3 regions of the Vreelandella subglaciescola genome follow, and region 3 is predicted to be linked to each of the others. Evidence: predicted binding sites of a transcription regulator. Region 3 holds the regulator's gene; each other region holds the start of a gene.
What was found. Region 3 encodes FNR, which switches genes on or off when oxygen is low (the NO sensors DNR and NnrR bind a similar motif). Its sites were predicted from a motif close to TTGATNTANATCAA; they were not measured.

Region 1 (9,995 bases), 1.5 Mb from region 3:
CGCCTACATGGGCGAGACCTTTCGCGGCGCTTTCATGGCCGTAGAGCACGGCCAGATTGAGGCCGGAAAGGCTTACGGCATGAGCCCCCGGCTGGTTTTCTGGCGCATTCGCTTTCCCCAGATGATGCGTCATGCGCTGCCGGGGCTTTCCAACAACTGGATGGTGCTGCTCAAAACCACCGCGCTGGTCTCGGTCATCGGGCTTTCCGACATGGTGCGCATCGCCGCCGAGGCCTCCAAGGCCACCCGCGAGCCGTTCACCTTCATGATGGTGGTGGCCGTCATTTATTTGTTGATCGCCAGCGTCTCGGAGTGGATTTTCGCTCGCCTGCAAAAACGCTACAGCATCGGCTACGGGGAGATGGACTAATGCAAGCGCTTCTCGACTGGCTGGATGGCCTGCTCGCCAACAACAGCATCTTCACCCTGCAAACGCTGTCTTTCTACGGCGACGGGCTGACGACCACCGTACAGCTGGTGTTTCTCTCGCTGATTATCGGGCTGGTGATGGCGGTGCCGCTGGCCATTGGCCGCAGCTCGCGACACGGCTTCATCAAGTGGCCGATTTTTCTCTACACCTACGTGTTTCGCGGCACGCCGCTGCTGATACAGCTTTACCTGATCTACTACGGCGTGGTGTTTGTGGAGGGCATTCAGGACACCTGGCTGTGGGCGATCATCAAAGAACCGTTCATGCCGGCGCTGTTCGCTTTCACGCTCAACACGGCGGCCTACACCACAGAGATTTTCCGCGGCGCAATAAAAGCCACGCCCCAGGGTGAAATCGAAGCCGCCCGTGCCTATGGCATGTCGCCGGCGCTGGCACTCAGACGTATCGTGCTGCCCAGTGCGTTTCGTCGTGCCCTGCCGGCCTACGGCAACGAAGTCATCTTCATGCTCCACGCCAGCGCCATTGCCAGCGTCGTGACGCTGATGGACCTGACCGGCGCGGCCCGTTTCGTCTACGCACGCTTTTACGCACCCTTTGATGCCTTTCTGTTCGTCGCGGCGATTTACCTGTGCCTGACCTTTACCATCCTGTATTTCTTCCGCTTTCTGGAGAAAAGGCTGCTCGCACACTTAAGGCCGATGACGTAACCGACAGGTATCGGCTAGTCACATGAACACCAAAGAGTGAAAAGGTTTGCCTCGGCGCTTTGCTGGGGTAAGTTGAACGGGATCACCGTCTGCGGTGACTCCCCTTTGCCTGGAGACTACAATGAAAAAACTACTATCTCTTTCCCTTCTGAGCCTTGCCGTGGCCGCCACCAGCGCACAGGCACGCGACGACGACCAGATTCGTATCGGCGTGGATGTCCCTTACGAGCCCATGGAATTTCGCACGCCGGATGGCGAGCTTACCGGCTTTGATATCGATCTGGGCAACGCCATGTGCGCCGAAATGAAGGTCGAGTGCGAATGGATCGTACAGGGCTGGGACGGCATCATCCCCGGGCTGATGGCGCGCAAATATGACGCCATCATGTCGTCGATGACCATCAACGACAAACGCCGCGAACAGGTACTCTTCTCTGACCCCTACTTCACGCCGCCCTCGGCCTGGTTTGCGCCGTCTTCCACCGACCTGACCGAGGCCACCGAAGGCTCGCTCGACGGCATGACCATTGGCGTTCAGCGCGGCACCCTGCAGGATAACTACGTCACCGACATGTACGGCAGCGTGGCCGACGTCAACCGCTACTCCACCGCCGACGACATGGTGCTGGATATGGAAGCCGAGCGGCTGGACATCGTTTTTCTGGATTACCCCGTCGGCCAGTCGACGCTGCTGGAAAGCGATAACCGCGACTACAAGGTCGTCGGCAAGATGCTCACCGAGCCCAAGCAGTACTTTGGCGACGGGTTCGGCATGGCGTTTCGCAAGCGCGACAAAGACCTGGCCGACCAGTTCAACCAGGCGCTTGAGACGCTGAAAGACAACGGTACCTATGACGAGATCAAGGCAAACTACTTTGACGAGTCGTAAGACCTGATAGAACGGGAGACATCTCGTTATACCGCCCGGCCTTGACGCATCGCATCAAGGCCGGGCTTTTTTATGGTGGCCTTCAGGCCATGCCAATCCTGCTGATTTACTCCAACGCCTTCTGACACGCCAGCGTCGCGGTGAAAGCCGGTTGATCCGATTGAAGCCCCTGAACCGCTTCCGGCGACGTATAACGCGCCGCCGACTGTTGAAACGCCTCCCGCATGGCCGGACGATAACAGCAGACATGGTTACGTCCCGCCGTCTTGGCGCGGTACATGGCGATATCCGCCTGTTTAAGCGCTTCCTCATGATCGCCCGTGCGCGTATCCAGGCAGGTATAGCCGATGCTCGGCGTCACGCTGACCCGCTGCCCCTCCAGACAATACTCAGCGCCCAGCGCTCGCTCAACGCGTGCGGCATAAGCGGCCGCCTGTTCCTCAATGCCCGACTCATCAGCATCGGCGTCAAACAACGCCAGCAAAACAAACTCATCACCGCTTAGCCGCGCGACCTGATCGTCCGGGCGCAAACAGCCCTGCAGGCGCGTTGCCACCTGCACCAGCAAATCATCGCCCGCGGCGTGGCCCAGGGTATCGTTAATCAGCTTGAAGCGATCAAGATCGAGAAACATCAGCATTCCCCGGCTCGGCGGCGTCTGCTGCCATAGCGCCTGCACGCCTTCGATAAAATGCCGCCGGTTGGGCAAGTCAGTCAGCACGTCATAGTAGGCCTGACGATAAATGATCGCCTCCTGACGCTTGCGCTGGGTAAAGTCTTCAACGATGGCGATACCGCCAACCTGTTGATGACCATCGCTATGCACCACGTTGAAAAAAGCCCGCAGCGGCGTGCCTTCACTGGCATCCGGTAGCGTGTAGGTGCCCTCATAGTATCCCGTGCCACCACGAAGCATTTTACCAACCGCACGCCCAACGGCCGGATTAGCCGCGTCATTCAGCAGGTTATAACCGATGACCTGCGCCCGGGCAACGCCCAACACGTCCAATAACTTGGCATTGCAGTCGGTGATGCGCCCTTTACGATTGAAATGCAGCACGCCGAGGGGCGAGTGCTGAAAAATCGAGCGATAGCGATTTTCGCTTTCCCGCAGCAGCACCTCGCGTGCCGCCATGCTAACGCGCAAATAAATATTTGCGTGGATAATACGATTGAGCCGACGACTGGTGAGCAATACCAGCCCGAGAAACAACGTGAGAATGGTGCCCAGCAGCATGGAAAGCGTCGTGCCCATCCAGAAAAACTGCGCCAGCAAAGGCAGAATGATCGGCACGGAAAAACAAGCGGCCACCCACCAAATAGTCGAAAGCGTGGTAACGCCGCCGGCAATAATACCTGAGAAAACAATGCATAGTGCCGCCAGCTGGCCGTAGTGATCGGGAGTAAACAGCAAGAAGCTGCCCGCGCCCCATACGCAGCCCACTACCAGCGTCCCGATGGCAAACCGCCACAGCCAGCGCGGGTGCTGACGCTGTTCTTTGGGCAGGCGCGCATAACAGTGTGCAAGCCCCAGACGCAGTAGCGAAACGAGAGACAGCGCACCAAGCCAACCGAGCAGCGTGGCGGCGGGTACCACCGGCCACAGGGTAATCACCAATAGGCCAGCGACAACCACGCTCAGAACAACGGGCTGCCACAGGTTTTCGTAAAGCAGGTGGACTTTTTCGCTGCGTAATTGCTGCACCGTGTGCTCATGGTCTCGGCGGCATTCTTCGCTAAAATCCCCTCGCAGCTTTCCTCTCAGCTCCGATCCGGCGAAAAAAGGCGACATCGGCGGCATATAAAGGCTCCTGTGCTGTAATGCCAATCAGTTAAGGTTGATTCACGAACCGATTTTTGAATTGGGATATTAGCCGGCAGGCCATGGGCCTGCTTCGCCCGGCGCTTGTGCCCGGGGTGTGGGTAGAGCCGGCCTCTTACAACACCGGTTGGCAGGCAGATGAAAAGCTTAACTGACTGGCATTACTCCTGTGCTGCGGTTTTTTTCCACCAATAAACCCAGCCCGAACGCAGGACGTTCAGGCATGGCGGACTTGGGGCGACGCCGCAGCTTTCTTATAGTGTGGCCTTGCGTGCTCGAAGGCTTAGCCTATAAAGGCGTAGCCTGTATATGTAGCGCCTTTTACGCTCAGTTGCGAATCGTAAAGTCGTTACGGCACAAAGCTGAACGCCGGCGCCGGCGCATCGGGCAATAACGCCGCGCAGACATCGAGCTTTTCTTTCAATGCGGCATGGTCGTGCGCCACCACGTTGATATGCCCAAGCTTGCGTCCGGCGCGCTCGGCTTTGCCGTAACGGTGCAGATGAGCGTCAGCCAGACGCAGCACTTCGACGCTCTCAGGCTCTTGGCCAATTACGTTGATCATGCAGGTAGGCGACAGCGCGCGGGTCTCGCCCAGCGGCAGCCCCTGCACCGCCCGCAGGTGGTTTTCAAACTGGCTGGTCACCGCGCCGTCCATGGTCCAGTGGCCGGAATTGTGCACCCTTGGGGCCATTTCATTGGCCAGCAGCCTGCCGTCGCGGGTCTGGAACAGCTCCAGCGCCAGCACGCCGACGTAGTCTAATTCGTCGAGCAGCGTACGGATGTAGCCGTCGGCCGTTTGTTGCACGCCTGCGTCCAGATCCGGCAGCGGCGCGATGGAGTAGCGCAGAATACCGTCAACGTGCTGGTTTTCTGCCATCGGATAAAAGCGCACTTCGCCGTCGCGGCCACGCACGGCAATCATCGACACCTCACGAATGAAATCGACAAACGCCTCGACGATCAGTTTTTCGTGGCCAATGGTCGCCCAGGCGTCGGCGGCTTGATCGGGGGTTTGTAGCACCGCCTGACCTTTGCCGTCGTAGCCTTCGGTCACTGATTTGGACACTACCGGGCAGCCCAGCGTGCGCGCGGCGCTTTCCAGCTCAGCGGCATTGGTGACCACACGATACTCGGGCGTGGGAATCTCCAGCCGGTCAAACAGCGCTTTTTCTTCCACGCGGTTCTGGCACACGGCAATGGCGCGGCTGCTAGGGTAGACGGGTTTATGCGCCTCGATCTCACGCAGCAGCGCCACCGGCAGATGCTCGAATTCGTAGGTGACCACGTCGACCCGATCGAGAAAATCGCTTAGCCGCTGGTTCTCGGGGTCGCTGATGATCTCGCCAATCGCCGCGCTGTGGCCGCCCGTGGTATCCAGAAAAGTGAAGCGGTTGCCCAGCGGATAGCCGGAAAGCGCCAGCATCTGCCCGAGCTGACCCGCACCGAGTATGCCAATGTTCATGTAAAGCCTCCGGAAATATCATTGCCCGTGTTGTCGTTACGTCAGGCCCAGCGCCTAGGGGCGCGGGTCCGGGTTGTCGAGCACCGCCTGTGTCTGCTCGGCGCGAAAGGCCTCGACGGCGGTACGCACCGGCGGATTGGCCAGCCCCACCACCTGCGCGGCCAGCAGCCCCGCGTTGGTTGCGCCGGCCTTTCCGATGGCCAGCGTCCCTACCGCGACGCCACCGGGCATCTGGGCGATCGAGAGCAGCGAATCAAGCCCCTTCAGCGCCTTGGACTCCACCGGCACGCCGAATACCGGCAGCGGGGTTTGTGACGCCACCATGCCCGGCAGGTGGGCGGCTCCGCCGGCGCCGGCGACAATCACCTGAATACCGCGCGCGGACGCCCCTTTGGCGTAGTCAAACAGCAGATCCGGCGTGCGGTGCGCCGAGACCACGCGAGTCTCGTAGGCCACGCCCAGACGCTCGAGCATGGCGACCGCGTGTTCCATGACCGGCCAGTCCGACTTTGACCCCATGATCACTCCGACAACGGGTGGGCTTTCTGACGCCATGGCATTGATCTCCGGCTGGTTCGCGTTACTCAAAAAAATGAAGGCGCACAGTTTACCAGCATGGCGCCATCTGCGGGCATCGGCACAGAACGAAATTTTCCTCGGCCGGGCATTGAAAAGCCGCCCGCTTAGCGGCATTGTTAGCGGTGCCACTTCCCATCAATGGAGACTCATGAGTACGGCACGTTCGTCTGCCCATGCAGAACTGACCGACCCTCCGCGAACCAGCCCTGACGATTTTGACGTCAGGGAATTGGAAAAACGCACGCGCCTGATGCGCATCATTACCCGGCTAATTGCCATCTCCGATCTCGGCAGCCGTGAAATCGCCCGTCGCGCGGGACTTCCCGTGCAAAAGATAAGCGATCTACTGGCCGGCAGGCTTGAACACCTGCACGCCGATGAGCTTAACGTGCTGCGCCGCACGCTGGAGCCGGAGGCGCCATTGTACTGAGTCGACACAGACGACCCGAGAAAGACGGTCAACATTGACTGACCTCACAACGAAAACCAGCCCTCGCGGCTGGTTTTTTTGTGCCTGCTCCTCCCGGTCAGCGGGCCAACATCGTTATTTAAAGAACAACCGGTTTTATCTTTATAAACAAAAGCTTACTCCAGAAGATTAAGGCAGCATTAAAAATACCGAGATAAACCCTTGATGGGTATCAACTTTTAACGTTGATCAGCGGCGTATCCTTGGCCTGTCCCGACGATTCATTGATGCAGCCAACAGAGCTGCCCTACCAAGGAGGCGCCATGGACCCCATACGCCGTTCACTTCTCGGCCAGCTGGCGCGCCTGAGCGCCGGCGCGGCGATGGTTCCCTTGTCCAGCGTGGCCAGCGCCGGCATCAACGACCAGCCCCCACGCCGCGAAGGCGATCCCAGCAAGCGCTACGGCATGCTGATCGACCTGCGCCAGTGCATCGGCTGCCAGGCCTGCACCGTTTCCTGTCATATCGAAAACGACGCCCCGCTGGGCAACTTTCGCACCATTGTCTCGCAGCTTGAAGTCGAGCAGGAAGGCACCGGCGAGGTCGCCACTTTCATGCTGCCGAGGCTTTGCAACCACTGCGACAACCCGCCCTGCGTGCCGGTATGCCCCGTTCAGGCCACCTATCAGCGTCAGGATGGCATCGTGGTGGTTGACAGCGACCGCTGCGTGGGCTGTGCCTACTGCGTTAACGCCTGCCCCTACGACGCGCGCTTTATCAACGAAAAGACCCAGACCGCGGACAAATGCACCTTCTGCGCCCACCGTCTGGAAGCCGGGCTGCTGCCGGCGTGCGTGGAGTCCTGCGTGGGCGGCGCACGCATCATCGGTGACATGCGCGACCCCGAAAGCGAAATCAGCCGCCTGATGGACAAGCACCGCGACGAGCTGATGGTGCTGCAGCCCGAAAAAGGCACTCTGCCCCAAGTGTTTTATCTGGGGATGGACGAGCGCTTTACCCAGCGCCCCGACGCCGAACCCGGCATCTGGAACGTCATCAACGAAGCGGGCAAGGAGTTGGGCTATGAGTTTGGTCACTGAGGTTGTCGTGCCGCGCTACGGCATTGCCTGGTACCCCTGGGCGGTGCAGTACTTCTTTTTGATCGCGCTGTCTTACACCAGCCTATGGATTGCAGCCCCGGGCATTATTCTGGGCAAGAAACACTGGCTGGCCACCTCACGGCTGGCGCTTTTGGCCTGCGTGTCGACCACGCTGGTAGCACCCGTGGCACTGCTCGCCGACCTGCACCAGCCGCTGCGTTTCTGGCATTTCTACGCCCATCCGACGCCCTGGTCGTGGATGTCGCTCGGCAGCTTTCTGCTGCCGCTACATCTGGCGAGCACCGTGCTGCTGGCCTGGCTGGCCTGGCGCCCGGCGCTTAAAGCGCGCAGCCAGGAAAACGACGGCTGGTTTTCACTCATTGCCGGCTGGATCGCCTGGGGCGACTGGCAGGTCTCGCGAAAGATCATGGTGCTGGTCGGGCTCGCCGCGCTTGCTACCTCCGTCGGCATGATGATTTATACCGGCGCCGAAGTCGCTATCGTCAAAGGCCGCCCGCTGTGGCACACCATCTGGCTGCCGCCAATGTTCGTGGCCACCGGCATCGTTGGCGCCTGCGGACTGATTTTGCTGCTCAACCGGATTTCCGGCATGCGCCAAGCCGACACCAACCGGCAGATGCTCGCCATCATGGTCGGCGCCTGCGTGGTCGCGGGCTTTATCGCGCTGACCTGGTTTCTCGACGGTGCCAACGCCGTCTCCGGCTCGGTCGCAGCCGCGCTGGATTCCATTGACCAAAGTGCCGCCTGGCGTAGCACCGCCATCGAAGGCGGCATTGCCGGCGTTCTGCTGGCCGCGCTCGCTTTTGTCGTGCGCCGCACCCCCGCTCGGCGCAAAGCCTTTGGCTGGGTGCTGGGCCTGCTGGCGCTGCACGTGGCGTGGATGTTCCGCTGGGTAGTGCTGATGAACGTGCAAACCGTTGCCCGCAACAGCGCCGGCTTTCACGACTATCACGTCGCTTTCGGCTCCTACGGGCTGACCGGCATCATCGGCATTTTCGGCCTGTGGCTTACCGCCCTGCTGCTGATCGAACTGTTCGTGCCCTGGCGCGAGGCCTCGCTCGATCCGCAGCGCGACGCCCCTGCCTCTAACATTTCCGTTTCCGCCGCTTCACAAGGAGCTCCCCGCCATGGATAACTCACGTCGTCGCCTGCTCAAGGGCGCTGCCGCGACCGGCGGTGCCGCCGCCTTTGCCGTCGGCTACTCGGGCCCGCTGGTCAAAATGGCCAAGGGCGTTAGCGGAAGCGCAGGGGAAAAACCCAACCACCCCATCCACGGCAATTCGCTGGCGCCGGAATATAGCGTCGACCTCGAGTCCGGCGAGCTGACCCTGAACCCCGACCAGCGCACGGCCTTTACCGTGTGCTACGGCTGCACCACCAAGTGCGGCGTGCGGGTACGTGTGGATAACAATAGCGACGAGGTGTTGCGCACCATCGGCAACCCTTACCATCCGCTATCCAGCGAGCCGCACCTGCCCATGCGCACACCGGTGATCGAGGCGCTGAAAAACGTCAGCGCCTATCAAGACCAGGGGCTTGCCGGCCGGTCTACCGCCTGCGCCCGGGGCAACGCCATGATCGGCCAGATCACCAGCCCCCACCGCGTCAAGCACTGCCTAAAGCGCGTGGGCGAGCGCGGCGAGCGGCGCTGGGAGCGCATCTCCTTCGAGACGCTGATCGAAGAAATCTGCGAAGGCGGCGACCTGTTCGGCGAAGGTCAGGTCGACGGCCTGCGCGCGATTCATAACCACGACGAACCCGTCGATGCCGCCAACCCCGAGTACGGCCCCAAAGCCAACCAGCTGCTGCTGATGGAAGCGACCGACTACGGCCGTTCGGCGCTTCTCAAACGCTTTGGCTTTAATGCCTTCGGCACGCGCAACTACGGCCACCACGGCTCCTACTGCGGGCTCGCGTTCCGCATGGGCTCGGGCGCACTGATGGACGACATGGCCAAATTTGCCCACGTCAAACCCGACTACACCCGCGCCAAGTTTGCGCTGTTCATCGGCACCGCACCGAGCCAGGCGGGCAACCCGTTCAAACGTCAGGGCCGGCTGTTGGCCGAGGCGCGTTCCAAAGGCACGCTGGACTACGTCGTTATCGACCCCGGGCTTAACGCCAGCGCCTCCCACTCCGCCGGCGATCGCAGCCGCTGGGTGCCAATCCGCCCGTCAAGCGACACCGCCTTCGCCATGGCGATGATCCAGTGGCTAATCGCACACGAAGCCTACGCCGCCGACTACCTCGCCATGCCCAGCCCCGAAGCGGTGGATGCCGCGGGCGAAAACGGCCACACCAACGCCACCCATCTGGTGATCGAAAGCAAAGACCATCCGCGCTTCGGCCACTTTTTGCGCCGCTCGGATATGGGCGAACTTGAAGGCAGCATTGCAGCCGGCAGCGACGCCGACGACGTCATGGTAGTGGACAGCAACGGCGCACTGAAGCCCAGCCGCGATGTGCGCAAGGCCGAACTTTTCGTCGAGCGCGAGGTAGTGATACCGGGCAGCGGCGAGACGCCTGACAGCACCGTTCGGGTCAAAAGCAGCCTGACCAAGCTGCGCGAGACCGCCAACGAGCACAGCCTTGAAGACTACGCCGAGCACTGC
Region 2 (9,995 bases), 1.1 Mb from region 3:
CTGCGCGGCGAGGCGTTCGCCAAGCGCTAGCGCCTGTTCCGGCAGCGCGCCCTGCGGGTAGGCGGCCAGTGCCAGCGCGAGCCGTGCCGCTTCGCTGCCGGTGATTTTTTCGCCGGTATATAAAAGCCGCCGCGCCTGAGTCAGCCCCACGATCTGCGGCAGGATTTTGGACACGCCGCCGCCCACGCAGGTGCCGATGCTGGTTTCGGGAAAGCCGATCTGCGCGTCTTCAGCCATCAGGATGAAATCGCAGGCCACGGCCATTTCCGCCCCCGCCCCCAGTGCGTAACCGTTGACCGCCGCGATAACCGGTTTGGGCAGGCGGTACAGCGCCTCGCAGACGTCGTTACCGCGCTGTAAATAGGCGCGCCGCTGGTAGAGCGTACGCGCCGCGCCGCCGTGTTCTTTCATATCGGCGCCGACGCAGAACGCCCGCCCTTCACCGGTCAGGATGACCGCACGCACGCTGTCGGTATCGCGGGCAAAGGCCAGCGCGTCCAGCAGCTCGTCGTAAAGCGCTTCAACCACCGCATTTAGCCGGTGCGGCCGATTCAGGCGAATTTCCAGCACGCGGCTGTCGGCTTCCGGCGTCAGCCAGGCAAGGCGCAGGGTTTCGTAGTTAGGGAACGTCGCGGGTAACGTGGCGGGTACAGAATCGGGGCAAGGCATGGTGTCAGCTCGCTTACGGAACAAAGCAAAAAACACAAACGTATCTTTATACTAAAAAATGAGAAACGCTTGTTTCATTAATCGAATCATAGCGGCGCTCCTGCCCCTCGTCAACACAGCTGTGCCGACCGGTATTTTTCCGGTACAGTTGTGCCATTCCTTTGCTCGACAAAATCCCCTTGATAACGCAGCCAAACAGCCGATGAAGCCATATACCGAAAACGCTCCCGAAGAACGCCTGAATGCGATCTCCCGCGATCTGGCCGAGGCGTATCCCGCGCTTAGCCCGCAGCTGAAACAGGCGGCGGGTTACGTGCTTGACCACCCCGGTGAAGTCGCCTTTCAGTCGGTGCGCGGCTCGGCTAGCGCCGCCGGCATCACGCCGTCTACGCTTGTGCGGCTGGCGAAAAAACTGGGCTTCACCAGCTACGAGCCGTTTCGTCAGGTGTTTCAGGCCGCGCTGCAGGCCGGTTCCGGCGAACTCTCCGACCGTGCCAGCCGGTTGAAAAGCCTTTCCGCAACGCGTCAGAACCCGGTATTTACCGACGTCGGCGATGCCGCCTTTGCCAATATCGGGCACCTGTTCACCGCGGATAACCAGACCCGGGTCGAGTCAGCCGCACGGCGCCTGCTGGCCGCACGCCGCATTGCGGTGATCGGCTTTCGCGACACCTTTGCCTGTGCCTACCACTTTGCCTATGTCGGGCGCATCGCCATGCCCAACATCGCGCTGGTGCGTGGCCTTGAAGGCGGGCTGCTGACCGAGCTTGCGCCTTTCGGCGAGCAGGACGCCGCCGTCATCTTCGGTTTTGCCCCCTACTGCGCCGAAACCCTGAAAGCACTTGAAATCACCCGCCAGAGCGACGTCAAATCCATCGTCATCACCGACACCATGCGCTCGCCGCTGGTGCCGGGAGCTGATCTGGTATTCACTCTGGCCAGTGACACGCCGCATTTTTTTCCTTCGATCCTTGCCGCCATTACGCTGATCGAGGCCATACTCGCGGAGTGCGTGGCCCAGGGCCCCGCTGAGCTGGTCGATAACGTGACCCACTTTGAACAGCGCATGCGCGCGCTGGGAGCCTACGTCGAATGATGCCACCCGAGCTGCCTGCCCATCCGGCTATCAGCGTGCCCCGGGTTATCGCCCACCGCGGCTATAGCGCCCGCGCCCCGGAAAATACGCTGGCCGCCGTGCGCGCCGCGCACCAGGCTGGCGTCCGCTGGGTGGAGCTTGATGTACAGCTGCTGGGCGACGGCACGCCGGTGATCTGGCACGACCGCGACGTCAAACGCTGCTCGAACGGCAGCTCCGCCCTCGCCGCGCTTGACCGGGAAAGCGCCCAGCGCCTCGACGTGGGTGCCTGGTTTAGCGCGGCGTTTCAAGGCGAACGCATGGCGCGCCTCGAGGAGATGCTGGCGCTGTTAAACACGCTCAACATGGGGCTAAACCTTGAGCTCAAAATCAACAAGGGCCATGACCCACTGGCGCTGACGCAACGAATAATCCCCGAGGTGCTGGCCGCGTTGCCGCCCGAACGCCTGATTGTCTCGTCGTTCAGCCAGCCGGCACTTGCCGCCGCGCGAGCCATGGCCCCGCCACAGGCGTTGGCACTGGGGCTTCTGGCCAAACGCCTGCCCTGCGATTGGCCGCACCGGTGCAACGCTATCAGCGCCTTTAGCGTGCACCTGGACTGGCGTTACGTAAAAGCTGCCTCGCTGGCAGCGCTCAATCGGGCAGGCGTTACGGTAATGTGCTACACCGCCAACGATCCCGTGGCGTTTGCGCCGCGCTGGCAATGGGGCGTGAGTAGCGTGATCAGCGATAATCCGACCGTTTTCATGCCGCCCGGTTAGCCGCTGTGCCGAGGGTTTCTGCCGCGTTCCACGCTTCAGCGTACTTTCTTTGCCGCGTTCCACGCTTCACCGTACTTTCTTTGCCGCGTTCCACGCTTCACCGTACAATGCCCGCATTCCACGCTGCCGGCACTCTGTCGTCAGCGCTTTGTGTTTGTGCTTTCTGTTAACCGTCTGCCAGCTTAAGGAACGTAACTCGTCATGCGCGCCAGCCAACTTTTAATTGCCACCATGAAAGAAACCCCGGCGGATGCCGAAGTGATCAGCCATCAGCTGATGCTGCGCGCGGGGATGATCCGCCGGCTCACCTCGGGCCTTTACACCTGGCTGCCGCTGGGGCTGAAAACCCTGCGCAAGGCCGAGGCCATTGTGCGCGAAGAAATGAACCGTGCCGGCGCTCAGGAAGTGCTGATGCCCGCGGTACAGCCGGCCGAGCTGTGGCAGGAGTCCGGCCGCTGGGAACAGTACGGCCCCGAGCTTCTGCGCCTGAAAGACCGCCACGCGCGGGATTACTGCGTGGGCCCCACGCACGAAGAAGTGATTACCGATCTGGTGCGTAAGGAAATCGCCAGCTACAAGCAGCTGCCGATGAATTTCTACCAGATTCAGACCAAGTTCCGTGACGAGATCCGCCCGCGTTTTGGCGTGATGCGCTCGCGCGAGTTCATCATGAAGGACGCCTACTCCTTTCACGTTGACGAGGCGTCGCTCAAGCAGACCTATCAGGGCATGTACGACGCCTATTCGCGCATCTTCACCCGGCTGGGGCTGGACTTCCGCCCGGTGATTGCCGATAACGGCTCGATTGGCGGCACCGGCTCCCACGAGTTTCACGTGCTGGCCGACTCCGGCGAAGACGACATCGTCTTCTCGACCGGCTCCGACTACGCCGCCAATATGGAAAAAGCCGAGGCGCTGCCCGCTCCGGTGGGCAGCGAGGCCACTTGCGCCACGCCCGCCGAAGAACTACGTCTGGTCGATACGCCGGATGCCAAGACCATCGCCGCGCTGGTCGAGCAGTTTGAGCTGCCCATCGAAAAAACCGTCAAGACGCTGATGGTGCACGCCGCCGAAGACGGGCTGGTCGCGCTGATTATTCGCGGCGACCACACGCTCAACGACGTCAAGGCGGAGAATCTGGCGCAGGTGGCAAGCCCGTTGGCCATGGCCAGCGAAGAGGAAATCCGTGCCGCAGTGGGTGCCGGCCCGGGCTCGCTAGGGCCGGTCAATCTTGACCTGCCAATCATCATCGACCGCAGCGTAGCGCTAATGCACGACTTTGGCGCCGGCGCCAACGTGGACGACAAGCACTACTTTGGCATCAACTGGGAGCGCGACGCCGCGCTGCCCGAGGTGGCCGACCTGCGCAACGTGGTCGAAGGCGATCCCTCGCCGGACGGCCAGGGCACGCTTGCCATCAAGCGCGGTATTGAAGTGGGCCACGTCTTCCAGCTGGGGCAGAAATATTCCGAGGCCATGAACGCCACGGTGCTCGGCGACAACGGCAAGACCAGCCATCCGTGGATGGGCTGCTACGGCATTGGCGTGACGCGCGTGGTAGCCGCTGCCATCGAACAGAATCACGACGCCGCCGGCATTATCTGGCCCAACGCCCTCGCCCCGTTTCAGGTGGCGCTGGTGCCAATGAATGCGCACAAGTCCCAGCGCGTACGCGAAGAAGCCGAGCGGCTTTATCAGACGCTGACCAACGCCGGGCTCGACGTGCTGTTGGACGACCGCGACACCCGCCCGGGCGTCAAATTTGCCGACCTGGAGCTGATGGGTATTCCCCATCGCGTGGTGATTGGCGATCGCGGGCTGGACAAAGGCGAGCTTGAATACAAGGGCCGCCGCGACAGCGACGTCACCATGACCCCCGCCGATCAGATCGTGGAGTTTTTGCGTGCGAAAGCTTGTGCGAATGTTGCGTGAGAAAAGCCGATCTTGCTGATCCGGGTAAACCGGTCACGCACAGCAAACGACGCCCGGCCGTATGGCTGGGCGCCGCTGCAATATGCGCCGCGCTGAGCGTTGGCGCGGCCCGTGCCGACGTGCAGCCGACCTTTGGCGCGGCGCAACCCAGCGCCCTTCAGCAACTTGAGATTCGCCGTTTTCACACTGAGATGGACCGCCCGCTGGCAACGTTTATGCCGAGCGCCAAGGCGCGCGCACGCCTGCTTGAACGCGTCTACCGCGAAGCCCGGCTTGCCGGGCTGCCACCGGCGCTGGTGCTGGCGTTAATCGAGGTAGAAAGTGGTTTTCGGCCAGCGGTGGTGTCATCCGCCGGCGCGGTGGGGTTAATGCAGATTATGCCTTTCTGGATCGCCGAGCTGGGGCTTGCCGCCGATGACCTCAAGGCGCCGTCGCGCAACCTGCGCTACGGCTGCACCATTCTTGCCCACTATCTGGCCAGGGAGAACGGCGACTTTACCCGGGCACTGGCACGCTATAACGGTAGCCTGGGTAAAACCCGGTATCCGGAACGCGTAATGAATGCTTGGCAAGCGCGCTGGCACTTACCTCTCTCACTCTGACCTCCTGCCCAACCGCGATGAACATCTGGGGGCATCGTTTTCCGGCGCACTCAGGCGTCAGCCTGTTCTACTTCCTGCCTTTAATTAACGACACCACGAACAGGATAAGGAAGATAACAAAGAGAACCTTGGCAATCGTCGCGGCAACGCCTGCGATACCACCGAAGCCAAATACGGCAGCAATAATGGCAATGATCAGAAACACCACAGCGTTATTTAACATGAGTCACTCCTTTTGAATGGGCATTCACGCACCGGTACATGCTGCTCTCCTTTAGTTGTAACCGCATGAGTAAATGCCTGTCAATTCTATCTACTCTCGCTTCATACCCACGCAAAAAAATGCCGGCTCCGAAGAACCGGCGACTGGAAGCCTTGGTTGCCTGAATTCAGGTTTTACTTCGGCCTCCTCCCTGACGACTGATAAACCTACTTTTTACGACGATGATCGCGGACAATGAAACCCACCCAACCGGCCATGAAAACAATCATCATGCCGACGGTGACCAACCCGAATATTACTGCATCATCCCAATACATAGTCTTGCTCCCGCCGCGATGTGTTGCCCTCATACTAGGCAACAAACGACGGACAAAACCTGACGTGGATCAACCCTTGCACCTCATCGGGAAGACGCCGCATGGCTAATTGATCCACGTCATCTTTACCTTTAGCGCGCTATTTTTCAGGCCAAACTTCTTAAAGAACCTTGCGATCTTCAACGCTTGAGGCAGCCACTTCCGGCGCCAGCGGATGGCCCTTGGCAAGCTCGGCACGGGTCGCATCGCGCACCGTCAGCACGCGCACGTCGTAACGCAGCGTACGCCCGGCCAGCGGATGATTGGTATCCACCGTTATCTGTTCGCCGTCTACTGCCAGCACGGTAACAATCTGCGGGCCGGCCTCGCCTTCGGTCTGAAAGCGGCTGCCGGGTGACAGCTCAGCGCTGCCAAAGGCGCTACGCCCTACCTGCTGCACCAGCGCTTCATCGCGCAGGCCGTAAGCATCAGCAGGCATCAGGGTAACGCTAAGCTCGGCGCCTTCCGGCTGGCCTTCCAGCGCGCGTTCAAGCCCTGCCACAATGTTCTCGTGGCCGTGCAGGTACTCAAGCGGCTGGCCACGCGCGGCGGAATCGTCCAGCACGTCTCCCTGACCGTCACTTGATACGTGGTCACTCAATACGTAGTCCAGCGTGACAACGCGGTGCGCGGCAATCGACATACAAAACTCCTCTCCGGTAAGCTAGCGGACGTTTGATTCCACGTGTTCTTCAAGCAGCGCAGTTTAACAGCTGTCGGTGCTCGCGTATTTTAGCCGTTTGCCCAAGTTCAGGAGCCTGTCTATGCCCATCCCCGCCGCCCAGCGCAGCTGGCGAGCATCACTGGCGGTTTATTGGCGCGCCCCGGTTATCACCATGCTGTTTTTGGGCTTTTCCGCCGGCCTGCCGTTTTTGCTGGTGTTCTCGACGCTTTCCGCGTGGCTGCGAAGTGCCGGTGTGGAAGTGGCTGCCATCGGCTTTTTCGCCTGGATAGGCATGCTTTATTCGATCAAGGTTTTCTGGGCGCCGGTGGTCGACCGCGTAGCGCTGCCGCTATTGACGCGCGCGCTGGGCCAACGCCGCAGCTGGATGCTGCTGGCGCAGGCGGTCATCGCTGCAGGACTGGTGGGCCTTGCCGCGACGCCGCCGATGGGTAATCTGGGCTGGGTGGCGGGGTTCGCCCTGCTGGTGGCCTTTGGCTCGGCCACTCAGGACATCGCGATTGACGCCTTTCGTATCGAGTCGGCCGACGATGACAAGCAGGCCGCCATGGCCTCGACCTATATCATCGGCTACCGCGCCGGGCTGTTGGCCGCCGGCGCCGGGGCGCTTTACATTGCCGCCACCGTCTCGTGGCACGCGGCCTATCTGACCATGGCTGCGCTGGTCGGTGTGGGTATGCTCACGGTATTGGTGCGCCCCGAACCTGCGCGAATGACAGGCAGCGGCAAACCCGTGCTGGAACCCCGGGTGCGTGCTTTTTTGCGCAACAGTCGCCACCAGCCCCGCCTTTGGCGGCACTTTGTGGCCTGGATCATCGGCGCCATCGTCTGCCCGTTCACCGACTTTTTTGTGCGTCACGGCATGAAAACGCTGGGGCTTTTGGCGTTTATCGCGGTGTTTCGCATCAGCGATCTGGCCATGGCGTCGATGGCCAACCCGCTGTATATCGACCTGGGGTTTTCGTTGGCCACCATTGCCAGCGTCACCAATATTTTCGGCATTGCCATGAGTATTGGCGGCGGTATGCTCGGCGGGCTGCTGGTGGTTCGCTACGGTATCGGGCCGCTGCTGGTGGTGGGGGCTATGCTGACGATGCTGACCAACCTGCTGTTTGCCGCGCTTTCCCTGATGGGCGATCAGCTGCCCATGCTGGTGGTGACCATCATCGGCGATAATCTGGCCAATGGCCTGGCCAGCGCAGTATTCATCGCATTTTTATCCAGCCTGACGTCGCGCGCCTACACCGCGACGCAGTACGCGCTGTTTTCTTCGTTGATGACGCTGCCCGGCAAGTTTTTAAGCGGCTTTGGCGGGCTGCTGGTCGAGGCCCAGAGCTACGCGAGCTTTTTTATCCTGGCCTCGCTGCTGGGGATTCCCGCGGTCATGCTTGCCGTGTGGGTCAACCGTGATCGCGACCTTTACGGCAAGCCTGCCGCTAGCGGCGCTCGCTGAGCCACTCCAGCGCGCCGGGGGTCACCCGCCACTGATCGCGCATCAGCGTGCGGTACTGCCAGGCCTCGGCGCGCGTACCGGGTGCCATGCTCCCGTCTTTCCCCGGCAAGGCCGGGCGCGGGTGTTCGGTGCAGAGCATCTCCAGCGCGTAGCGGCTGTGGCGCTTGACGTCACCCAGCGCTTCTTCGGCCTGTTCCCACTCTTGTAAGCGGTACAGCGCCAACGTGCGCCCAAGCAGAATATTGAGCCACAGCGAGCCGTCGTCTTCCGCGGCGTCCGCCAGCGTCAGCGCATCGCGGTTGCGCTCGTCACGCAGCAGCTGGTCAAGCACCAGCTCGCGCAGGCCAAGGCTGTCTTCGCGATTGATGGCCAAAAGCTCCTCGGCCAGTTGGCGGGAATGCTGGCGTGCGCCGCGCTCCATGCCTACCACCAGCGCCAGACCGATCCGCAGCAAAAACGCGTTATTGGCATCGTCCCAACACAGGCTGCCGTCGCCTTCGGCGCGCGCCTGCTCAAGCCAGCGCGATAGCCGCAGCGCCAGCGGCTCGAGCAGGCTCGGCGCCATCCACGGCAGGCTGCCAAAACGGCTGGTCAGCGCCAGCGTCAGGTCCTGGACCACTTGGGGCGAGTCCAGCCATTCGGGGTGCGCGCACAGCGCCGACATCCACTCAATGGCGTTGCCCCAGGGATCATCACGAAAGCCCAGCGCCACATCGGTATCCACCAGCACCTGAAACTGCTCGTGCCAGGCGGCAAACAGCGTGGCCTCGCGAGAGTTTTCGTGATACTCGAGCCGCCCGGTCTCCGCCTGCGCCTGAAACTCAAGCTTGGGCGCGGTATGCAAGGCGGCCAGCAATGACTGCAGCCCGATCAGCGGCGTGGCCAGGTCTTCCTCGGCACTTAACAGCTGATCGGCCAAGGTGGCGCCGGGGTTATCGGCCAGCGCGGCCAGAAACGCCAGCTGATCTTCGTCGAGATCGCCCTGACGCACCAGCCGGCGGTACCAGAAATGCGCGCGTTCTTTGGCTTCCTGCTCATGCCCCTCATGGAGCAGCAGCATGGCCTCGATGTAAGCCAGCGTCGGCGAATCAGGCAGCGCCTGCTGCGCGCGAACAAACGCCGCCCGGGCGCTGTCCAGATCATCGTTATCCAAGTGCATCAGACACAGCCGCTCAAGCGCGACGCCGCGCAAAAACAGTGGGCCGCGTTCCAGCACTTCGTCGAGCAGCTCGGTGCGCTTGCGGGTAAAGCCGCGCTCCTGGAACAGGTCGAGCAGAATCTCGAACGCCGGCTCGGCCTGCTCCGGCAGGCGTGACCAGTCGCGGCCGTCAAACAGCGACTCGAGGATCTGCATCGAACGCCCGGTCTGGCCGCTTTCCGCGGCAATCAAACCGGCTTCCAGCAGCGCCTGCGCGGGTGCTTCCCGGCTTTGTAGCGCGGCTTTGAGCGTGGCGCCCTTCCACTCGCGCAGCGACAGCATCCACATCATCTGCTCGGGGATCTCGGTGGGGAAATCAACGGGGTAGCAGCACTGCTTGTACTTGCGCCCCGAGTCGCACCAGCACGGCTCGTTGCGCCCCGGCTCGGCCAGCGGCTCGCCGGAAAATGCCAGCCGCTCCAGCGGCGTTTGCGACCATAACACCGGCGCCAGCGCCTGCGCCGTGGCAAAGTCGCCGTTGAAATAATCGCCGCCCTCGGCGCGCACCCAGATCATGAAGTCGGGGTAGTGCTCTTTTTGCCGGATTGCCGAGAGTGCCTCAGAGGCAAAACCCAGCAGCTGATCAACCCATACCGCCAGCATTGCCGTCTCCATATCGTCTTGAGCCAGCGCGAAAAGCGCCGCTAAGTAAAGCGCCGTAGTCTAGCATGCCCGCGGGCGGCTACGCAGGAGTAGGCACGGGGATTAAACGCCAGCGTGTCAACGCTTCAACGGCGGGCGCTCGCCCACCTCAGCAACGGCTGACAGCGCCGGTGCATGTCGAGCCGAGCGCCCAGACGCACCATGTTCCAGTAATGGCCGTTGAGCGCCCGGGACAGCAGCAGCGTGTCCGCCGGCGGCTGCAGGCGGTCCATGGCCGCCCACACCCGCGGCGAGAGCTCGCGCAGGCCACGGTGAACACGCACATCGGCAAAATCCTGCTCGCCGGGAGCAAACAGCGGCGCCACGGCGTCGGCCGCCTGGCGATACAGGGCCAACGGCGCCCCTTGCCCCTTGCGCCCG
Region 3 (9,995 bases):
GTCCTGTTCCCCAGGCAATGTACGCCAAGCGCCGGCATATCTACGTACGTGAAATCAAAGGGCTGTTCCAGAAAATCCGGCGTAGTTCCAACTGGGCCCTGATGCTCACTTTTTTCCTGCTCCCGTGGATCAACATCGGCGGCCGGCCGGCGGTATGGTTTGACCTGCCCCACCGCGAGTTTCATATTTTCACCGCCACGTTTTATCCGCAGGAATTTGTCCTGCTGTCCTGGCTGTTGATCATTTGCGCGTTCGGGCTGTTTTTTATCACCGTGTTTGCCGGGCGCGTGTGGTGTGGCTACACCTGCCCGCAAAGCGTCTGGACTTTCCTGTTTATCTGGATCGAGCATCGTACCGAAGGGCATCGCAATCGCCGCATCAAGCTCGACAAACAAGCCGCCAGCGCCGACAAACTGCGGCGCAAAACGGCCAAACACGTCGCCTGGCTGGTGGTCTCGCTGGCCACCGGCATTGCCTTCGTGGGCTACTTCGCGCCAATTCGCCAGCTGGTGCCCGACCTGGCCACGCTGGATGCCAACGGCCATGCGTACTTCTGGGTCGGCTTCTTTCTGGTCTTTACCTACCTGAACGCCGGCTGGCTGCGCGAACAGGTGTGTATTTACATGTGCCCCTACGCCCGCTTTCAGGGGGTCATGTTTGACCGCGACACGCTGATCGTGTCCTACGACGCCGCCCGCGGCGAGCCGCGCGGCAGTCGCCAAAAGAACCTGACGCACGAACAGGTGCAAAGTGCCGGCTACGGCGACTGCATCGACTGCGATCTGTGCGTGCAGGTCTGCCCCACCGGCATCGACATTCGCGACGGGCTGCAGTACGAGTGCATTTCCTGTGCCGCCTGCATCGACGCCTGCGATAGCGTCATGGACAAGATGGGCTACCCGCGCGGGCTGATCCGCTACACCACCGAAAGCTCGCTTGAAGGGCAGAAAACCCATATCCTGCGGCCTCGCCTGATCGGCTACTTTATCGCTCTGACGATTATGGTGGGCGCCTTTGCCTGGGCAGTAAACGACCGCATGCCGCTCGACTTTGACGCCGAACGCGATCGTACCCAGCTTTATCAAATGACCAGCGACGGCCAGATCAGCAACGTCTACAGCCTGACGGTGCGCAATCTGGATTCTCTCGATCATACCTATCGGCTCAACGTCTCGGGGCTGCCCGGTCTGTCGTTCGATCAGCACAGCATTGCCGTACCGGCCGGCGAATCACGCCAGGCGGTGATCACGGTCAAGGCAGATCCTGACGTGATTGAGAAGCCCAGCCACTCCATCGTCCTGACGCTTGAAGCCGAAGAAGACGGCAGCATTCACCTTGAGCGCGACACGCGCTTTATCGGCAACCTGAGGTAATCACAATGGCACCCTCTCCCGAGCCGGAATCCGAGCTTATCAAACCCTGGTACAAGCAGTTCTGGCCGTGGTTTCTGATCAGCATTCTGATGTCGTCGGTGGCCTTTGGCAGCACCTACGCGTTTTTCTCGGTCAAATACTATGATGGCGTCGTGGAGCAGGATTATTACGAGCACGGCAAAGCCATTAACATGGTATTGGCCAAGCAGGATCGTGCCCGCGAGCTGGGGCTGACCGGCGACTTGCGCGTCGACCCCGTGACCAGCGACATCGTACTCGACCTGACCGGTGAAAAACGCCCCGACACGCTGGAGCTCAAGCTCATTTTCCCCACGGAAAACGATCGCGACCAGACGTTTACGCTGGAACACGTGCGCGAAGGCCGTTACATCACCCAGGGGCCGGACAACCTGCGCTACCGCTGGTATCTGCGCCTCCAGCCCGTCGCTGACGACCCCGAATGGCGTCTGGTGGGCGAAGCCCGCTTTCCCACGGAAGACAGCATTACGCTGCACCCCGGCGGTCGTACGGAGAGCTGATGTCCACATCTGCGTCCGCCGCATGCTATCACTGCGGCAATCCGATGCCCGCAGGGGCGCCGTGGTGTATCCAGCTGGATGACGAACAACACCCGCTCTGCTGCCCCGGCTGCGAGGCCGTGGCCCACGCGATCGTGGAAGGCGGGCTGGAAAGCTACTACCGCTACCGCACCGAGCTGCCCGAGCGTCCCGACGAGCGTAAGGCCGCCAAGGCGGATACCTGGGTGGTATTTGACGATCCCGGCCTGCAGGCGACGTTTGTGCACCCCGACGAGGACGGCCGCGTCCACGCCACGCTGGCAGTCGAGGGCATCACCTGCGCGGCCTGCGCCTGGCTGATCGAACACCGGCTCAACGCGCTCGACGGCGTTGACTCAAGCGCCGTCAACCTGACCCACCACCGCGTGCGCATTGGCTGGGACCCGCAGATTATCGCGCTGTCTCAGCTGCTCGCGGAAATGGCCGCCATCGGCTATACCGCCCAGCCCTACGAGCCGGATCAGGCGCAAAAACGCCTGCAGCGCGAAGAGCGCATGACCATTCGTCGGCTGATCGTTGCCGCCGCCGGCATGGCGCAGGTAATGATGTTTTCCATCCCCATCTACGTCTCGTCTCCCGGCGACATTTCCGACGGCTTCTACGCGCTGTTTCACTGGCTGTCGTTTGCGCTGGCCACGCCGGTGGTGCTGTTTTCCGCCCGGCCGTTTTTCCATAATGCCCTGCGCGATCTCAAAACCCGCGTGCTGGGGATGGACGTCCCGGTCTCGATTGCCATCGGCTGCGCCTATCTGGCCAGCGCCTGGGCGGTGATCACGGGTAGCGGCGAGGTGTACTTTGATTCCGTCGCCATGTTCACCTTTTTCCTGCTTTTCAGCCGCTACATCGAGGCCCGCGCACGCCGGCGCAACGGCCAGAGCGGCAATGCCCTGAGCGGCGTGCTGCCGGCCTCGGCCACGCGTCTGGAAGACGATGACAGCGAGCGCGTGGTGCCCGCCAACCGCCTCGCCGCCGGCGACCGCGTGCTGATCAAGCCCGGTCACGACGTGCCCGCCGACGGCATCATCGAACAGGGCGAATCCAGCCTCGACGAGTCGATGCTCACCGGCGAATACCTGCCCGTCACCCGCTGCGTCGGGCAACCCGTGGTCGGCGGCAGCCAGAACATGGAAAACCCGCTGGTGATTCGCGTTACTCACGCCGGCCCGCAGGCACGGGTTGCCGGGATTATCGACCTCACCGATCGCGCCTTTGCCAACCGCCCGCGTCTGGCCCAGCTGGCCGCGCGCATGGCGCATCTGTTCGTCCTGCGCCTGCTGCTCGTGGCCGCGTGTGTCGCTGTCGCCTGGTGGTTTATCGACCCGTCACGGATGCTCTGGATCATGCTCTCGGTGCTGGTCGTTACCTGCCCGTGCGCACTGGCGTTGGCCACACCTGCCGCGCTGACCGCCGGCCACGGCCAGCTCAGGCGGCGCGGCGTACTAGTCACTCGCGCCGACGCGCTGGAAACGCTCTCCAACGCCACCCGGGTGATTTTCGATAAAACCGGCACCCTGACCCGGGGCGAAATGCAGCTGGTCGAAACCCGCCCGCTTTCCGACGGCCTCTCAAGCGAGCGCGCCCGCACGCTCGCCGCCGCACTCGAAGCGCGTTCGGAGCATCCCATCGCCCGGGCCTTTCAGCCCTATCGCGACGCCACGCTTACCGCCCGCGAGATACACAGCGTGACCGGCCAGGGGCTGGAAGGCGTGATCGACAAGGCCCGCTGGCGGCTGGGCAAACCCGTATTTGCCAGCGCCTCCCGCGATCATTCGCCCGACGATGTGCCCACGGCGCCCGATGACGGCCAGTGGCTATTGCTCACGGAAGACGCCGCACCGCGCGCCTGGTTTCGCCTGCACGATGCGCTGCGCGACGACGCCGCCGCTACCGTCGCCGCGCTCAAGGCGCGCGGGCTTGAGGTCGAGCTGCTGTCCGGCGATACCCCGGGCGCCGTTGGCGAACTCGCCGCTACGCTGGGCATCGCCACCTGGCACGCCGGACAAAGCCCCGAAAACAAGCTTGAGCGCATTCAGGCGCTGCAGGCCACGGGCGAACGCGTAGCCATGGTAGGCGACGGCATTAACGACGTGCCGGTACTCGCCGGTGCCGACGTCGCCATTGCCATGAACGGCGCCACCGACCTCGCCCGCACCCGCGCCGACGCCGTGCTGCTAAGCCCGCGGCTGTCACGCATTGACGAAGCGGTTGAAATTGCCCGGGCCACGCGGCGTATCATGAAACAGAATATGGCGTGGTCGGTGTGCTATAACGTTGCCGCGCTGCCGCTGGCCGCCATTGGCCTCGTGCCGCCTTGGCTTGCCGCCATCGGCATGTCGCTGAGCTCGCTGATCGTGGTCGGCAACGCGCTACGCCTGACGCGCTGGAAAACCCGGCCCGCGCCCCACGTCTCTCCTCCGTCTCCGGTGACCGCATGACAAGTTTGTACCTGCTGATCCCTATTTCCCTGCTGTTTTTAGGCATCGCCGTCTGGGCCTTCTTCTGGGCGGTCAAGAACAACCAGTTCGACGACCTCGAAGGCCCGGCGTACCGCATCCTGTTTGACGAAGATGAAAACGACCTGACGCCCGCCGAGCGCGAACGCCGCAGGCAAACAGCCAGCGCCGCACGCGAGCGGCGCCAGCAGAATAGCGAGCCACCAACATGAACCCGACCGGACTGGGTTTGCCGCCGCTGCTGGCGGCCTTCGTCTTCGGCCTGATGGGCGGCGCCCACTGCATCGGCATGTGCGGCGGCATCATGAGCGCGCTGACCTTTGCCGTGCCGCCCAGCATGCGCCATCCCGCCCGGCTATCCGGCCTGCTGCTGAGCTATAACTTTGGACGCATTTCCAGCTATATGATCGCCGGCGCGCTGGTGGCAACGCTGGGTACGGTGTTTTCCATCGCCCCGGCGGCGCGCATGACGCTGCAGGTCTTTGCCGCCATCATGCTTATCCTGATGGCGCTTTACATTGCCAACTGGTGGAAAGGGCTGCTCAAGGTCGAAGCCGTGGGGCGCCGCATCTGGCGTCATATCGAGCCGTTTGGCCGGCGGCTGATGCCGGTGGTCAAACTGCCCCAGGCGTTTGCGCTGGGCGCGGTCTGGGGCTGGCTGCCCTGCGGGCTGGTCTACTCCATGCTGGCCTGGAGCCTGGCCATTGCCGAACCCGTGCGTGGCGCGCTGCTCATGGGCGCTTTCGGGCTGGGCACGCTGCCGGCGCTTTTAGCCACCGGTTTTGCTGCGCGCCAGCTCAGCGCGCTCATCCGCCATCCGGCCACGCGCAGCATCGCCGCGCTGTGCATCATTTCCTTCGCCCTGTGGCAGCTGTGGTCGCTTTATCACATGGCCGGCATGTCAGGAATGTCCGGCGCTTAATTGATATAGCTCAACTCCTTCATCACGGACCGACGCTAGGATAACGCTGTTGTTCTTTCGTCTTCCCAACCGGAGTTGTTGCCATGGCCAGCGCTGCCCCCTTGTCTGTCGGTACCGCAGCGCTGCCTGCTGCCCGAGATGAGGCGCTACTGCGACGCTACGCAAGCGTCAGCCCACGCTATACGTCCTATCCCTCATCACGCGCCTTCACCGATCAGTTTGGCGCCGCGAACTTGACTCGGGCGCTGGAGCGCAGCAACGCCAGCGGCCGCGGGCTGTCACTTTACGTGCACCTCCCGTTTTGTCGCAAAAGCTGCTTTCACTGCGCCTGCAACCGGTTTCCCACCCACGACACCACGCTGCCCGAGGCTTACCTATCGCGGCTGGACCGCGAAATGGTGTTGACCGCCCGCCATCTGGATACCGCGCGCCCCGTCGAACAGCTGCACTGGGGCGGCGGCACGCCGACGTTTCTGAGCCTTGGCCAGATGAGTGACCTGTTCGACCGGCTGGATGCGCGCTTCGGGCTGTCGTCTGCGCCCGAACGCGACTACGCCATCGAGGTCGACCCGCGCGAAGCTGATGTCTTCACCCTGCGCCATTTGCAGCTGCTCGGCTTCAACCGCATCAGCCTTGGCGTGCAGGATTTGAACCCTGACGTCCAGCAGGCAATCAACCGCGTGCAGCCACGGATCATGACCGAAACGCTCATGGAAGAGGCACACCGCCTGGGGTTTCGTTCGCTGAGCCTGGATCTGGTATACGGCCTGCCGCGGCAAACCCCGCACAGCTTCGCCGCCACGCTGGAACAGATCATCGAGCTGAATCCGGCGCGCATTGCGGTGACCGACTACGCGCACCGGCCACAGCAGTTTGCCTCTCAGCGAAGGATCAACGCCGCCGACCTGCCTTCAGCGGCAGAAAAACTGGCCATATTGCACGCCACCGTTGAGCGCCTGGGTCAGGCCGGCTACGTGCACATCGGCATGGATCACTTTGCCCGCCCCGACGACAGCCTGGTCACGGCCCGCCACAACGGCACCCTGCAGCGCAACCTTCAGGGCTATACCAGCCACGCCGACTGCGACCTGCTGGGGTTGGGGGTGTCGGCCATATCGCGCGTTGATGACGTCTATGCGCAAAACCCTACCCGTCTTGGCCACTACGAAAACGCGCTGGATTCAGGCCAACTGGCCACCGCGCGCGGCCTGCGCCTGAGCCGTGACGATCGCATTCGCCGGGATGCTATCGAGCGGCTGATGTGCGACGGCCGGCTGGATCTGGCCGCACTCGGCCAGCGCTTTCAGATTGATGCGCCGCGTTATTTTTCCCGGGCGCTTGAGAAGCTTGCCGAGGCGGCGCGCGATGGGCTGACCGAACACAGCGGAGAAGTCATTACGGCCACGCCGGCGGGGCGGCTGGTGCTGCGTCAGCTGGCCGCGGCGTTTGATGCCTATCTTTAGCGGCAAAACAGCGCTGGTGGCTTGTGGGCCGCCGGCGCTTACTCGCATAATGGCGCCGTGACCCACTTCACGGAGGAATCCATGCCCGAATATCTCAGCCGTCGGCGCCCCCTGTTGCATGAAACCCGCTGCCAGACGTGCAGCCTGAGTTCGTTGTGCCTGCCGCTTGCTCTTGAGCTTGAGGACATGGACCAGTTTGACGCCATCATTCGACGGCGCGCACCGCTCAAAAAAGGCGAGCCGCTGTTTCGTCAGGGCGAGGCATTCACCAGCGTCTTCGCCGTGCGCTCGGGAAGCCTCAAACAGGTGACGATCGAAGGTAACGGTAACGATCAGCTGACCAATTTCTATCTGCCCAGCGAGCTTGTGGGCCTCGACGGTATCGACGAACAACACTACCCCGGCAGCGTGGTGGCGCTGGAAACCACCACCGTATGCGAGATTCCCTTTGACCGGCTGGACTTGTTATCTGAAGAACTGCCCGAACTTCGCGCCCAGCTGTATCGCAGCATGAGCAAAGAGATGCGCGAAGACCGCCGCATGATGCGCCTGCTTTCGCGCAAAACCGCCGACCAGCGCATGGCCAGCTTCTTGATCACCCTGTCCGATCGTTTTCGCCGCCGCGGGTATTCGCCCTACAGCTTCCGGCTGTCGATGGCGCGCGCGGATATCGGCAACTATTTAGGCCTCGCGGTGGAAACCGTCAGCCGGATTTTAAGCCGCTTCCAAAGCCAAAACGTCGTGGCCGTCTCCGGCCGTGAAGTCAACATATTGGGCATGCCGCAGCTTTTGGCGCTGGCCGAGGAAGACATCCAGGAGGTCGCGTCCTCCTGAACGCCATCAGCCTACGTTGAACGCCTGAATGCGCTCGGAGAGCGCCGCTTCCTGCTTGGCTTCAAGGTTTTCAAAATCAAACTGCTCGCGGTCGGCAAGCTGGGACGGGGCGACGTTGGTCACCGCCTTGAACATGCTTTCCAGCCGGCCGGGATGGTTTTTATCCCAATCGTCGAGCATCGCCTTGACGTTCTGGCGCTGCATGTTGGGCTGCGAGCCGCACAGGTTGCAGGGGATGATCGGATACGCCATCTGACGGGAAAACTCGGCAATATCGGCCTCTTTGCAGTAGGCCAGCGGGCGAATGACGATATTTTTAGCGTCGTCGGACAAGAGCTTGGGCGGCATCGCCTTTAAGCTGCCGCCGAAAAACATGTTCAGGAAAAGCGTTTCCAGAATGTCTTCGCGGTGGTGGCCAAGCGCTACCTTGGTCGCGCCGATCTCCTCGGCAAAGCCGTAAAGCGAGCCGCGGCGCAGGCGCGAACACAGCGCGCAGGTGGTTTTACCCTCAGGGGTTTTCTCCTTGACCACCGAGTAGGTATCGCGCTCGAGGATATGGTAATCAACGCCCAGTTTATCCAGATATTCGGGCAGCACGTGCTCGGGAAAGCCCGGCTGTTTCTGGTCAAGATTCACCGCCACTAGCGAAAAGCTGATCGGCGCGTTGCGCTGCAGGCTGCGCAGCATGTCCAGCATCGTGTAGCTGTCCTTGCCGCCTGACAGGCACACCATGATCTTGTCGCCTTCCTCGATCATGCGGTAGTCAATCACGGCGTTGCCGGTCTGGCGCCGCAGACGTTTTTGCAGCTTGTTGAAGTCGCGTTTGTGCTGCGCCTCAGTGGTCGCGGCATCATTGGCAGCGGTGGCCTCGGGCGCGGAAGCGTACGCAGCGGGATCAAGGGATTGCACGGGGTCAGAATGCGGCATAGGAAGTCTGCGCGGTCGATAGTGAAGAAAATGGGGAAAGCAGCGCTGTGATAGAACAGGAAAGCGCCGCTCTGATAGCGGCCATTGTAACAATACCCGGCGCTACCCCACCAACTCCCCCTTCATCTCGCTTCAGGAATACTCCAGGTGATAGCGGTGCGACAGGCGCTGCTTGAGATCCTTGACGATATGCAGCGCCTCGCGCAGCAGGTCGCGCTCCAGCGACGACAGCGTCTGCACCACCACGCGATCGCGGCTTTGGCCGTCAGCCGTGGGCACTTCCAGCTGGCGTTTGAGCCGCAGCTCGGTAAACAGCGCCAGCGCCTCGCCAACGTCATCGGCAAAGCGGCGCTTCAGGCGGCCGTCTACCACCAGCGCCTCCAGCCGCTCAAAGGTTGACGTGGCGGTAATACAGCGCTCAAGCGCCATGGTGCGCACGCCGTGGACAATGGGAAAAATGCCGCCTTTTTTGATATCAATGCCGTGCTGGGGTTTTTTCAGCGAGCCAAACAGCGTCAACGGCGTCGAAAAACGCAGCGCTGCCCGGGCAAAGTAGGACAGCAGCAGGTCATCGCTGGCGCAGTGCTCGAACAGCGTCTGGCGCACGCGCTCGAGGAGCGACGGGTTACCCGCGACCGCGTGGGCATCCAGCATGATGGCCAGCTTCATCAGGCTGTCGCCGTCCCGGGCGGCGGCCCAACTGGCAATACGCGCCTGCCACTGGCTGACGCTCCCCGTCCATTCGGGGTTGGAGACCATGATGTTGCCGGGGCACGGCGGGTAGCCAAGCGTGACCAGCGTATCGGTCAGTTGGCGCATGGCGCTGCCGACCTCGGGCCATTCCAGCGCATCGTCGAGAATCAGGCCGTTGTCCTGATCGGTTTTCAGGATCTGTTCGCCGCGCCCTTCGCTGCCCATCACTATCAGGCAGCTGTCATTGTGGTAGCGCGGTGCGACGCACAGCTGCCAGGCCTTGTGGATAATACGGCCGTTCAGCGCGGCCAACAGCTCCATGGCAAAGCGCAGTTTGACGCCTTGCGCCATCAGCGCGTTGACCAGCTCCGGCGTTCGCCGGCTGGCCGCGGCCAGCGAATGCAGGTCGTCCGCCTGCTCGATCTGCAGGCTCACCACATAGCTGCGGCTGGAAAAGTAGCTCAGCACGTCGGTCAGCTCGACCACGCCCACCGGCGCCTGCCCGTCAAGCACCACCACCCGCGAGACCTTATGCCGCGTCATCATCACCAGCGCCTCGAACAGGTACTGGCCGGGCGTTACCGTGATCAGACGGTAGCGGGCAATATCACCGACCGGGCTTTGCTGAGGCAATCCGTCAACCACCAGCGCGTTGAGCAGATCGGTCTTGGTCAGCATGCCCCACGCGCCCTCCCGCTCGACCAGCAGGCTATCGGCGTGGCTTTCATTAAGCTGCGTCACCGCGCTGGCGA

Region 1: the regulator FNR is predicted to act here: its motif matches at 6,485-6,498, upstream of dsrO (sulfate reduction electron transfer complex DsrMKJOP subunit DsrO).
Region 2: the regulator FNR is predicted to act here: its motif matches at 5,710-5,723, upstream of ccoM (cytochrome c oxidase subunit CcoM).

The regions. Positions count from the first base shown of each region.
Region 1 is NZ_LT670847.1:1,047,976-1,057,970, forward strand. It holds gene B5495_RS04885 (ABC transporter permease) at 1-370, shown strand, start outside; gene B5495_RS04890 (ABC transporter permease) at 370-1,098, shown strand; gene B5495_RS04895 (transporter substrate-binding domain-containing protein) at 1,220-1,987, shown strand; gene B5495_RS15000 (sensor domain-containing diguanylate cyclase) at 2,094-3,692, opposite strand; gene B5495_RS04905 (5-(carboxyamino)imidazole ribonucleotide synthase) at 4,159-5,274, opposite strand; gene purE (5-(carboxyamino)imidazole ribonucleotide mutase) at 5,329-5,829, opposite strand; gene B5495_RS15080 (helix-turn-helix domain-containing protein) at 6,002-6,283, shown strand; gene dsrO (sulfate reduction electron transfer complex DsrMKJOP subunit DsrO) at 6,586-7,362, shown strand; gene nrfD (NrfD/PsrC family molybdoenzyme membrane anchor subunit) at 7,346-8,518, shown strand; gene B5495_RS04930 (molybdopterin dinucleotide binding domain-containing protein) at 8,511-9,995, shown strand, end outside.
Region 2 is NZ_LT670847.1:543,110-553,104, forward strand. It holds gene B5495_RS02485 (enoyl-CoA hydratase/isomerase family protein) at 1-669, opposite strand, end outside; gene B5495_RS02490 (MurR/RpiR family transcriptional regulator) at 872-1,765, shown strand; gene B5495_RS02495 (glycerophosphodiester phosphodiesterase family protein) at 1,762-2,526, shown strand; gene B5495_RS02500 (proline--tRNA ligase) at 2,728-4,458, shown strand; gene B5495_RS02505 (lytic transglycosylase domain-containing protein) at 4,455-5,060, shown strand; gene B5495_RS02510 (DUF1328 domain-containing protein) at 5,128-5,283, opposite strand; gene ccoM (cytochrome c oxidase subunit CcoM) at 5,490-5,633, opposite strand; gene B5495_RS02515 (FKBP-type peptidyl-prolyl cis-trans isomerase) at 5,761-6,282, opposite strand; gene B5495_RS02520 (AmpG family muropeptide MFS transporter) at 6,404-7,774, shown strand; gene B5495_RS02525 (SEC-C domain-containing protein) at 7,758-9,575, opposite strand; gene B5495_RS02530 (ABC1 kinase family protein) at 9,701-9,995, opposite strand, start outside.
Region 3 is NZ_LT670847.1:2,514,921-2,524,915, reverse strand. It holds gene ccoG (cytochrome c oxidase accessory protein CcoG) at 1-1,373, shown strand, start outside; gene B5495_RS11725 (FixH family protein) at 1,379-1,912, shown strand; gene B5495_RS11720 (heavy metal translocating P-type ATPase) at 1,912-4,386, shown strand; gene ccoS (cbb3-type cytochrome oxidase assembly protein CcoS) at 4,383-4,616, shown strand; gene B5495_RS11710 (sulfite exporter TauE/SafE family protein) at 4,613-5,326, shown strand; gene hemN (oxygen-independent coproporphyrinogen III oxidase) at 5,410-6,789, shown strand; gene fnr (fumarate/nitrate reduction transcriptional regulator Fnr) at 6,871-7,623, shown strand; gene ttcA (tRNA 2-thiocytidine(32) synthetase TtcA) at 7,630-8,550, opposite strand; gene B5495_RS11690 (DUF294 nucleotidyltransferase-like domain-containing protein) at 8,683-9,995, opposite strand, start outside.